Regions from separate parts of the Shigella sp. FC1967 genome, predicted to be linked through region 2. Evidence: predicted binding sites of a transcription regulator. Region 2 holds the regulator's gene; the other holds the start of a gene.

Region 1 (5,505 bases), on a different contig from region 2:
TCTGGACGTTGCGCAATGGTTGCACCTAACATGCCACGGTTTACCGCTTTGATCCCATCATCTGTACCATCGAAACCAATCACTAATACATCGGTACGACCGGCAGTTTGCAATGCACGTAATGCACCTAATGCCATTTCATCATTTTGTGCAAAAACAGCCTGAACTGCAGGATACGCAGTTAACAGATTTTGCATTACGTTAAGACCTTTTGTGCGGTCAAAATCAGCGGGTTGGCTTGCAAGTACATCTAATTTATGGGCATCAACGGCTTGCTTAAAGCCTTCACCACGTTCACGCGATGCCGATGTTCCTGTAATACCTTCTAGTTGGATGACTTTGGCATCATTAGCGACTTTTTCAGCAATATAATCTCCCGCCATTTTGCCACCAAGGCGGTTATCTGAAGCGACGTGGCTGACGACGTCACCTTTGTTTGCAACTCGGTCTAAGGTGATCACGGGGATATTGGCTTTATTGGCTAAAATAACTGCATTACCCACAGCATCTGAATCTGTTGGATTAATAAGCATTAAGCGTGTGCCTTTCACGGTGAGATCTTGTACGTTAGCAAGCTCTTTTGCAGGGTTATCCATAGAATCTAGAACAACAAGATCGTAACCTAATCTATTTGCCTCTTTTTGTGCACTGTCTTTCATGGTGACAAAGAAAGGATTGTTAAGTGTTGAGATAACAAGCGCGATCGATTCTTTTGCTAATGCGTTAGCACTGATTGTGGCGCTTAATGCAACAACAGAAAGAAGTGTCGCCATTTTTTTGAGTTTCATAATATAAGTTCCTGTCGGGATTCGGATTAAGAGAATAGAGTGTTATTTTTTGTTATCTACCAAAACAGCAAGTAAGATGACCACCGCTTTTACTATCATTTGATAGTTTGATGATATTCCTAATAAATTTAGTGCATTATTTAAAAAGCCGAGAATAAGCGCACCAATTAATGTACCAATAATACGACCTTTACCCCCCGCAAGGCTGGTGCCACCTAGAACAACGGCGGCGATCGCATCTAGCTCATAGCCATTACCTGCCATGGGTTGTGCTGATGAAAGTCGAGCAACTTCAATGACACTCGCAAGGGCGGCTAATAAACCGCATAATGAATAAACGATGATTTTGATTTTATCGACGCTAATACCCGATAAGCGAGTGGCTGATTCATTGCCTCCTAACGCATAGATATAGCGACCTAAACGGGTGTGATGTAATAAATACCAGGCACTTAAAAAGACAATCATCATTAGCCAAATGGGGGTTGGAATACCAAATGGGCGACCAATACCAAACCAACTAAATAGGTCGGCATTATCGCTAAACCCGGTATTAATTGGGCTGCCGTCGGTATAGACACGCGTAACACCGCGCAGTAATAACATCATGACTAACGTAGCAATAAAGGCTTGTACTTTACCTTTAGCAACGATAATTCCTGTTACTCCTCCAATAGCCGCACCTAATGCCAATGCGCCAACAACAGCAACCAGCGCATTAACATCCGCTCCAACCATAGATGCTGCAACGGCGCCAGTTAAAGCAAGCAATGAACCCACAGAGAGATCGATGCCTGATGTTAAAATAACTAGAGTCATTCCAACTGCCATAATGGCGTTAACCGATGTTTGTTGGAGAATGTTGAAAATATTATTTAAGGTAAAGAAATTAGGGCTGAGTGTGGAAACCACAACAATCAGAAGTAGTAATGCAATCAGCGATTTTTGTTCTAATAGCCAAGCTTTTGAGAACCAACGTTTTGACGCTGGAATTGAATTTGTGCTCATATCAAGCTCCTAATTTCGCGTCATATTGTTTACCAACAGCCGCTGCCATTAGCATTTCTTGTGTGACATTGTGTGCCGAAAACTCACCACTAATACGACCTTCATGCATAACCAAAATACGGTCACTCATTCCCATTACCTCAGGCATTTCAGAAGAAATTAAGATGATGCTTAATCCTTCTTGTTTAAATTTATTAATTAGCTGATAAATTTCTTTTTTAGCGCCCACATCAACACCACGAGTGGGTTCATCAAGAATAAGTACTTTAGGGCGAGTCATTAGGCCTCTTGCGATAGCCACTTTTTTGTTGATTTCCCCCAGATAAAAAGCCAATAGTTTGATCCATTGAAGGCGTTTTTATATTGAATAATTTAATAAAGTCACCGACCGTGAGTTGCTCTTCTTTATGATTAATCACACCCATACTGCGGCTAAAATAGCGAAGTGCAGTCAGAGACATATTTTCTTTTACTGACATGCCAAGCACTAAACCATCACGCTTTCTATCTTCAGAGATGTAAACAATACCTTGTTCCAATCCTTCAACGGGTTTTTTGATTTGGCAGGGTTTACCATCTAACTCAACGGTGCCATTAGTTTTGGGTAATGCGCCGTAGATAATTTTCATTAACTCAGTACGACCCGCTCCCATTAATCCTGAAATACCAAGAATTTCGCTTTCATGTAATGAGAAACTCACTTCGTGAACATCTTCGCCACTGAGGTTAATGACGTTAAGTTTTATTTTTCCTTGTGGAATATTAATACGAGGGTATTGATCTTCTAACTTACGCCCCACCATCATTTCAATCAGGGTGTCTTCTTTTAATGAAGCGACAGGTTTTTCACCAATAAACTGGCCGTCTCGTAGTACCGTTACGTCATCACAAATCTCAAAGATCTCTTTTAAACGGTGTGAGATATAAACAATGCCACAACCTTGATCCCTCAGTTCACGAATAACACTAAATAGTGATTCAGTTTCAGTGTCAGTTAATGCGTCTGTTGGTTCATCCATAATAATCACTTTGGAACCAAAGCTAAGCACCTTGGCAATTTCTACCATTTGCTGATCGCCAATTGATAATTCAGACACTAAACGGTGACTACTGTAAGCAAGGTTTAATCGGGCTAATAACTTATCGGCCTCTGTATACATTTTCTTCCAATCGATAGCACCAAAAGCACGTGTAAATTCACGACCTAAGAAGATATTTTCTGCAATGGTTAATTCTGGAATAAGGTTAAGCTCTTGATGAATAATGCCTATTCCTGCTTCTTGGGAAGATTTTGGGCCATTGAAAGCACAACTTTTGCCTTGATAAATCACTTCGCCAGCATCTTTTTTTATAGATCCCAGTGAGTACTTTCATCAGTGTTGATTTTCCTGCGCCATTCTCACCGACTAAAGCCATTACTCGACCTGGGTAAATTCGCAACGTTGCGCCTGATAGTGCTTTTACGCCGGGGAATGACTTATCAATATCTTTAAGTTCAAGTAAAGGTTCCATATTGTCCTCAAAAAGTCACACCAGAAAACAACACAATATTGGCATAAGGTGTACATTCACCCGTTCTAATAACAGCTTTATTTTCAGTAAGTTGCTTCTTTAATGTTTCATGTGAAACAGAGATTATTTGGATAGGTTTCTTCTGCTCTTGTTCTAATAAATGGAGGTAAGAGATGATTTCATTAAAAAGAGAAGGATTGATCGTTTTAATTTCGTCCGCCAGCATTACGGCTTCCACTTGCATCTCATGAGTGATCGTCTGCAGTACGGACATAAAGTCTGGAATACCTTGAGTCAGAGCAAGATCAATCCGTTCAACAGAGGAGGGAATAGGTAATCCGGCATCTGCAATAGTGATTTTGTCAGTGTGTCCTAAACGTGAAATGACACTCGAGATAGGACTATTAAGTAATACACCTTTTTTCATGTTTCCTCCTCAGCGAAACGTTTCGCTGTCTACATAGTAGAAAAGAAAGAGGGGAAAACAAGTTTGATTTATTCATATTGTGAACATGATACGAAACGTTCGTTGGTGAACAAAAAGAAAGAAAAATCTAAACTTGATTGAATAAATTAACGCTGAATGGTTTCAAGAAAAAAAGTATTTGTTTTCAGTGAATTTCATAAAAATGTGATAACGGACAAGATTATATGGGGGGAATAAGAAGTATGAAAGCGTAAACCAGTATTATACAAGTAGATAATCACAGCCTAAAAAATGTATTAACCTCTCCTTTAGTTAATCAGGAGAGGTTTTTAATCAATTTAATTCAATTAGTTAGCTTGATAAGCCTTAATTGATTTCTCAATACCTTCGGCATCTAATCCTAAGTCAGCTCTGATTTCTTCTTGTCCACCTTGTGGTACAAAAAGATCAGGTATACCTAAGTTCAAGACAGGTACAAGGCAACGTTCTTGCATGAGCAACTCATTAACACCACTACCAGCGCCGCCCATAATGGCATTCTCTTCTAGCGTTACTAACATATCATGTTGTTCAGCGAGAGAAAGAATAAGTGATTGATCAAGAGGCTTGATAAAACGCATATCAGCGACAGTAGCATCCAATTTTTCAGCCACTTCTAACGCTTCTGGTAGTAATGTACCAAAGTTTAGGATCGCAATTCCCTTGCCTTGACGACGAATAATACCTTTACCCATAGGTAGTGGATTAAGTGGTTGCAATTGCGCACCAACACTAGAACCTCTTGGATAGCGTACGGCAACAGGGCCATCTTGATAGTGATAACCAGTATGAAGCATTTGGCGACATTCATTTTCATCACTTGGCGCCATAATGATCATATTAGGAATACAACGTAAGAACGAGAGATCAAAAGCGCCTTGGTGAGTTTGACCATCAGCTCCCACAATACCGCCACGATCAATAGCGAATAAAACAGGTAGTTTTTGAATGGCAATATCGTGGATCACTTGGTCGTAAGCGCGTTGTAAGAATGTTGAATAGATAGCAACAATCGGCTTATAACCCCCAATTGCTAAACCTGCTGCAAACGTAACGGCATGTTGTTCTGCGATCGCAACATCAAAGTATTGTGATGGGTATTCTTTTGAGAAACGCACCATACCAGAGCCTTCACGCATAGCTGGGGTAATAGCCATGAGTTTGGGATCAGTTGAGGCTTCTTCACATAACCAGTCACCAAAAATTTTGGAAAATGTAGGTCGTGCATTCGGGCTTTTAGGTAATGTACCTGCTTGTGGATCAAACTTAGGTACAGCGTGCCAGCTAATAGGATCACGTTCAGCAGGCGCATATCCACGGCCTTTTTTAGTCATAATATGCAGAAGTTGAGGGCCTTTTAGATCACGCATATTAGCGAGTGTTTGTACTAATGCAATAACATCATGACCATCAACTGGACCGATATAGTTGAAGCCTAGCTCTTCAAACATGGTGCCTGGAACCACCATGCCTTTAATATGTTCTTCCGTCTTTTTCAGTAATTCTTTAATGGGGGGAATACCAGAAAAGACCTTTTTTCCACCTTCACGCAAGGTCGTATACAGTTTGCCAGATAACAATTGTGCAAGGTGATTGTTTAATGCACCAACGTTTTCTGAAATCGACATTTCGTTGTCATTAAGTATAACGAGCATATCAGGTTCAATATCCCCTGCGTGGTTCATTGCTTCAAAAGCCATACCCGCAGTAATTGCACCATCACCAATGACA
Region 2 (6,500 bases):
GTCGGCTCCGAAGTAAATATTGAGAGAGCGGCTAAGTATGGTGATGAAATTGGTGGCCATGTGATGTCTGGTCATATTGTAACAACGGCTGAAGTTGCCAAAATCATTACGTCAGAAAATAATTTACAAATTTGGTTTCGTATTTTTGATAAAGCATTAATGAAGTACATTTTACATAAAGGTTTTATTGGTATTGATGGGATCAGCCTCACTGTGGGCGATGTCGTAAATAACCGTTTTTGTGTTCATTTAATACCAGAAACGCGCGATAGAACAACATTGGGTTGTAAACGCCTTGGTGATAAAGTCAATATTGAGCTTGACCCTCAAACTCAAGCGATTGTCGATACTGTAGAGCGTGTTATGGCACAACAAGCGCAGCAACAAGCTTTATTAGCAGCACAACAACTTAGCAATGAAGAATAAATTTCACATAATTAATGTTGTTGTTCTGAACAGATAGCCAAAGAAAAAGCCAGTTTGTCAATCAAACTGGCTTTTCTCTTTTTATCAAAAGAATAATTAACGCGGGATCTGTAGACCGCCGATCTGGCCTTTAGGACTGAGTACTATTTGCCATAACTGGATATCTCTAGCGCGAAATGCACCCGCACAGGCATTAAGGTAATAGCTAAACATACGTTTAAAGCGCGGAGTGTAGTTAGATTCAATATCTGGCCAACAAGCTAAAAAACGCTGATACCACGCCATTAATGTTTTATCGTAATCAGCACCAAAGTTATGCCAATCTTCCATCACAAATTTATTGTCCATTGCATGAGCAATTTTTTGAATAGATGGTAAACATCCATTAGGAAAAATATACTTGCTTATCCAGCTATCTACATTCACTTTATCGCGATTAGAACCTATGGTGTGCAATAAAAACAGACCATCTTCTTTTAAATTATGGCGAACGACATCAAAATAAGTGGCGTAATTCTTAGGGCCAACATGCTCAAACATACCGACAGAAACGATACGATCAAATTGTTCATGCAAATCACGATAGTCTTCTAAAATAATATTAACATCAAGTCCTTGGCATCGTGCTTGTGCTAATTTCTGCTGTTCAACAGAAATAGTGACCCCAGTGACAGAAACTCCAAAATGTTTTGCGGCATAAGCGGCAAGTCCACCCCAGCCACAGCCAATATCTAATAAGGTCATACCTGGTTTTAAATCTAATTTTCGGCAAATTAAATCTAATTTATGCTCTTGGGCTTGGTCTAAATTATCTGCATTTTTCCAGTAACCACAGGAATATTGCATATTAGGATCAAGCATGGCAGTAAATAGGTCATTACCAAGATCGTAATGCTCTTTACCTACCATCCATGCGCGTTTTTGTGTTTGTAGATTAAAAAGGCGGGCTGTTGCAATCTTAAAAATATCATGTAGGTTTTGTGGGAGCTTATCTTCAAGACCAGCACGTAAAACTTTATGAAAGAATATATCCAGTCGCTCACAATCCCACCAACCATCCATATAACTTTCGCCGAGACCTAATGAGCCTTGCTGTAATACTCTTTTATAAAAATTCTGATTGTGAACCTGAATATCATAAGGTTCTGAGCCATTAACTCGAATATCAGCGTGAGCTAACAGTTCTATTGCGATCTTTTTAAAAGGATCGTTGGAGGTCTTTCGGCCTTCTTCTACACAAGATGTACTCATATACTCTCCGCGTAAACTAAGCGGGTTTTGAAACATAAAGCTAAAAAAGGATGTGTGCAGATTGACAGTATTAAAATGGTATTGTGTTCAAAATGCATTGAACGAATAGAATTAATAAAATAACTAATCTGCCATAATCAGCAAATAATCTGTTTAATGTTTCAAAATCCGAAAGAAAAATAAATAAAACGCTATTACAGCGTATAAGCAAGTATAGAGATGTAAATTGTTTTTCTCTAGAAAAGAAAAAGGCCATTTTTTATAAAATGGCCTTTTTAAGATAAATCCTAAAAGGGAGGGTGGTGATTATTCTACTGTTTGAACCGTGTGTTTGATAACAGATTTATTTCGCTGAATAAAGTAGCCAACAGCCATTGGGATTGCGGTTAACGCCATAATTGCAGTGGTGTTAATCAGAGGTTGTTGGCTGATAAATGCAGACACAATAAAACTGGCTAAGCTGCAAAGACCCAATTGAAGTGCATTTTGTAACGCAGCGGCTTTACCACTGATTTCAGGATAAGCGGATAAAGCATTAGATACCGCGATTGGATAAGATGCACCATTCATTGCGGCCATAATACAGAACGGAATTAAAATAGTCGTTAATGTTGGTTCCGTAAATTTAGCAACAAGGTATAAGGCGGTCATACTGACAGCATAACCAATTAATAACAGTGGTAGTAACGTTTTACCAGTCATTTTTGACAGTAAAATACGGCAACCATAACCACCCACCATAAATGCAATAGTTTGTGGAATATAACTTAAACCGATATCCTGTGGCGAATAACCCATTTTTTCAAGAATGATGGGTGAGCCGGCTAACCAAGCAAAGAAACCTGCACTACAAGAAGCGTAAACTAATACGTTACCTGTATAGAGAGGCGATTTTAGTAAAGTGATAAATGAAGCAGAAGATTGGTTCGCATCTGTGACTGATTTTTGTTTAATGTTTTTTAGCATTAATGTCGGTAGCATTAATACTAACGTTACTGCCATTAACAGCATGAAAATCATACGCCAGCCACCGTGCTCTAATAGCGATGCACCGATTAAAGGTGCAAGTGCAGGTGATAATGCAACCAGTGGCATAATTAAAGCAAAGACATGCTGAGCGCGAGATTCATCAAAACGGTCGATAACAAGAGCTTGCCAAATAACGGCAGCAGAGCAGACGCCGAAAGCTTGTAGGAAGCGCATAGCCAGTAAGCCAGTTGCACTTTCAACCCACAGCATACCAAGGCAGCCTAAAGAGAAAAGGCTTAAACCGATAAGAAGAATAGGTTTACGACCGACTTTGTCAGAAAGTGGTCCCCAAAGTAATTGAGCAACAGCAAAGCCAAATAAAAAGATACTTAAGCTATTACTAATAGCCCCTTCGCTAATAGCGAGTTCACGCTGCATCATACCAAATGCAGGTAAATACATATCAATAGCTAAGTAACCTAGCATACTTAAACCCGCTAGGTACACCATAAAGCTCATAGGTGTTTTTGATTGTGTGGATGTTTTAGAATTCATTTTATTTTCTATGCTATGTGATGTAGAACATTTTATATATTGTAACGAAGACTTATTTTACTTGTGAAACGGGAATATTTGGTTAATGCTGTGAAAAATTTTCAAAGGAATAAACTCTATGTGGTCAGAATACTCTTTAGAAGTTGTTGATGCAGTCGCAAGAACAGGAAGTTTTAGTTCTGCTGCTCAAGAATTGCACAGAGTGCCATCCGCCGTTAGTTACACTGTTCGGCAATTAGAGGAATGGCTTGCCGTTCCCTTGTTTGAACGCCGTCACCGTGATGTAGAATTAACCGAAGCAGGTAAAATTTTTATCAAAGAAGCACGATCTGTTATCAAAAAAATGAATGACACTCGGCATCTTTGTCAACAAGTTTCTAATGGGTGGCGCGGTCAGTTTAGTATAGCCGTTGATGGCATTGTAAAACCAGAAAGAACACAACAACTTATTCTCGATTTCTATCGTCATTTTCCTGATATTGAACTGTATGTCTATCCTGAAGTGTTTAATGGCGTATGGGACTCCTTGGTCAATGGGCGTGTTGATTTAGCTATTGGTGCAACAAGAGCCTCACCAATTGGTGAACGTTATAGCTTTAGAGATATGGGTTTTATGCCGTGGCGCTGCGTTTGTCATGTTGATCACCCTTTAGCAAAAGCACAACATCCATTAACGGATGATGAAATGCGGCCTTATCCAAGTTTATGTTTAGAAGATACCTCACGCAGTTTGCCAAAGCGTGACACATGGGCGCTAAATAACCAACGCAGGATGGTCGTACCAACATGGGATATGGGGCTTGAATGTTTGTTAGCGGGATTATGTGTAGGAATGGTGCCTTGGCACCGTGCTGAATCTTTAATTAAACAAGGCAAGCTGGTTACTTTACAACTAGCACAACCATTGCCAGACAGCCCATGCTGCCTGACGTGGGTCGATAAAAGTGAATCTCCCGCTTTAACATGGTTGTTAGATTATCTTGGAGATAGCCAAACCTTAAATGAGGAGTGGCTTCGTTAGAAATCAGGTCGTTGAATAAATATGAATTAACGACGGTAGTCGATAAAAGGACCATCAGCGACTGAACGACGCTCAACTAATCGTGGATGAACTTCGATTGTTTGGGCGTCTTCGCGTTTATTGACGATGCGATCAAGCAACATTGATAATGCCATTTGACCTAAACGTTCTTTTGGCTGGTGGACGGTCGTTAGGGCCGGTGTAAAATAACGAGCATTACGAATATTGTCATAACCCACAATAGAAATATCGAAAGGAACACGTAGGCCAAGTTCATCTGCTGCACAAATCGCACCCATTGCCATCACATCACCACCACAAAAAACAGCAGTAGGGCGATGTTTTTGATTTAGCATTTGGTACATGGCTTTATAACCAGATTCCGGCTCAAAGTCGCCTTGTACAATCCATTCATCTTTTACTGTGATTTTTGCTTCTTCCATGGCTTTTAAAAAACCTTGTAATCGGCCACCACCAGTATTACGTTCTAATGGACCAGGAATAATACCAATGTCACGATGACCTCGCTCAATAAGATAACGACCCGCAATATAGCCACCGTGGAAAGCGTTATCGATGATGGTATCTGTAAAGTCGCCACGCGCTTTACCCCAATCCATGACAACCATTGGAATATTACGATAGCCTTCTAAAAGAGTCAGAAGGTGATCGGGATATTCAGAACACATGACTAATAATCCATCAACACGTTTTTGTGCCAGCATTGCTAAATAGGCTTTTTGTTTATCAAGGTTATTATGTGAATTACATAAAATCAGTGTGTAACCTTTGCTATAACAACTATTTTCAACAGCTTCAATCACTTCAGCAAAGTAAGGGGCTTCACTGGACGTGGCTAACAGGCCAATAGATTTGGTGTGATTGACTTTTAAACTACGCGCAACGGCACTAGGTGAATAATTTAATTCTTTTATAGCGGCCCAAACTGCTGCCCGTGTGTTCTCAGCAACAAAACGTGTTTTGTTGATCACATGAGAAACAGTCGTGGTTGATACGCCTGCGCGTTTTGCCACGTCTTTTATTGTTGCCATGGTGTGGAAAACTCCTGACCTTCATTGGTCTCTTTTATCTAATTTTGTGGTTTGACTGCCAGTATAGTCATACATAGGGCAAACACTGGCAATAATTTAGCGATTAGCTGTGAATTTTGTATGATCTAGCTCAAAAGTGAAAGTATTAATCAATGTTATAAATTGTGCACTGGTCGCTATTTTAACAAATATTGATATGTGATAATAATTAACCATGACAAGGTTATGGTTAAAATGTGTATTATAATCATTTTGAGGGAGAAATAGATGGATACGGATCTGAAATTTGGTTTGAGTACAGCAGTTGCAGCGCTTGTTATGATCGTTTTATTTTCGACTATGTTATTCTAATCACTGCTTTATAGATTATCCGATCAATTTAAATAATAAATTATCGAATATCTGAATATAACAAAGGGCTCGAGGCCCTTTGTTATTTTATCACTAAAAATGAATCTGAATCACTCACCTTTGATTATCAAGCTCAATTAAGCAAGGTTAGCTTCAACAAATGACCAGTTAACCAATGCCCAGAACTCTTCTAAATATTTAACGCGCGCGTTACGGTAGTCGATGTAGTAAGCATGTTCCCATACATCAACAGTTAACAATGGTTTGTCTTCGCCTGAAACAGGAGTTGCAGCGTTAGACGTGTTAACAATTGCAATCGAACCATCTGCTTTTTTAACTAACCATGTCCAACCTGAACCGAAGTTTTTAGCTGCCGCATCATTAAATTGTTTTTTGAACTCTTCAAAAGAGCCAAATGCTTTGTTGATAGCATCAGCGATTTTTCCTGTTGGTGCGCCGCCTGCATTTGGTGCTAAGCAGTTCCAGTAGAAAGTGTGGTTCCATACTTGAGCTGCATTATTAAAGATGCCACCATCAGTAGATTTGATGATTTCTTCTAAAGATTTGCTTTCTAAATCAGTACCTTTAACCAGATTATTTAAATTGGTTACATAGGTTTGGTGGTGTTTGCCGTAGTGATATTCTAAAGTTTCTTTAGAGATGTGTGGCTCAAGAGCATCTAACGCATAAGGTAATTTTGGTAATTCGAAAGACATTGCGTACTCCTTTAAACTATCTATTTCGGGTTTTGTGCCTGAAATCATTCCATCAAAATCATTTGAATTGATAAAATGAGGCAAATGAATCACTAAGTTGTTACTATTTTGCTAATTATTTTAACAAAAATCTGCTGAAATAACAGCTAAATATCTTTT

The links. Region 2 encodes PurR, which represses purine synthesis genes. Its sites were predicted from a motif close to CANGCAAACGTTTGCNTG; they were not measured.
Region 1: rbsD (D-ribose pyranase) is a predicted target of PurR. The motif match lies at 3,746-3,763, and genes of this name have one in related genera.

Annotation. Positions count from the first base shown of each region.
Region 1 covers NZ_MIIZ01000222.1:13,470-18,974, reverse strand. Annotated here, with positions in the region: gene rbsB (ribose ABC transporter substrate-binding protein RbsB) at 1-788, opposite strand, end outside; gene rbsC (ribose ABC transporter permease) at 831-1,796, opposite strand; partial or broken gene rbsA (ribose ABC transporter ATP-binding protein RbsA) at 1,798-3,308, opposite strand; gene rbsD (D-ribose pyranase) at 3,316-3,735, opposite strand; gene dxs (1-deoxy-D-xylulose-5-phosphate synthase) at 4,083-5,505, opposite strand, start outside.
Region 2 covers NZ_MIIZ01000585.1:410-6,909, reverse strand. Annotated here, with positions in the region: gene BHE89_RS06050 (riboflavin synthase subunit alpha) at 1-426, shown strand, start outside; gene cfa (cyclopropane fatty acyl phospholipid synthase) at 523-1,677, opposite strand; gene punC (purine nucleoside transporter PunC) at 1,984-3,201, opposite strand; gene punR (DNA-binding transcriptional activator PunR) at 3,320-4,222, shown strand; gene purR (HTH-type transcriptional repressor PurR) at 4,249-5,274, opposite strand; gene cydH (cytochrome bd-I oxidase subunit CydH) at 5,542-5,625, shown strand; gene sodB (superoxide dismutase [Fe]) at 5,763-6,341, opposite strand.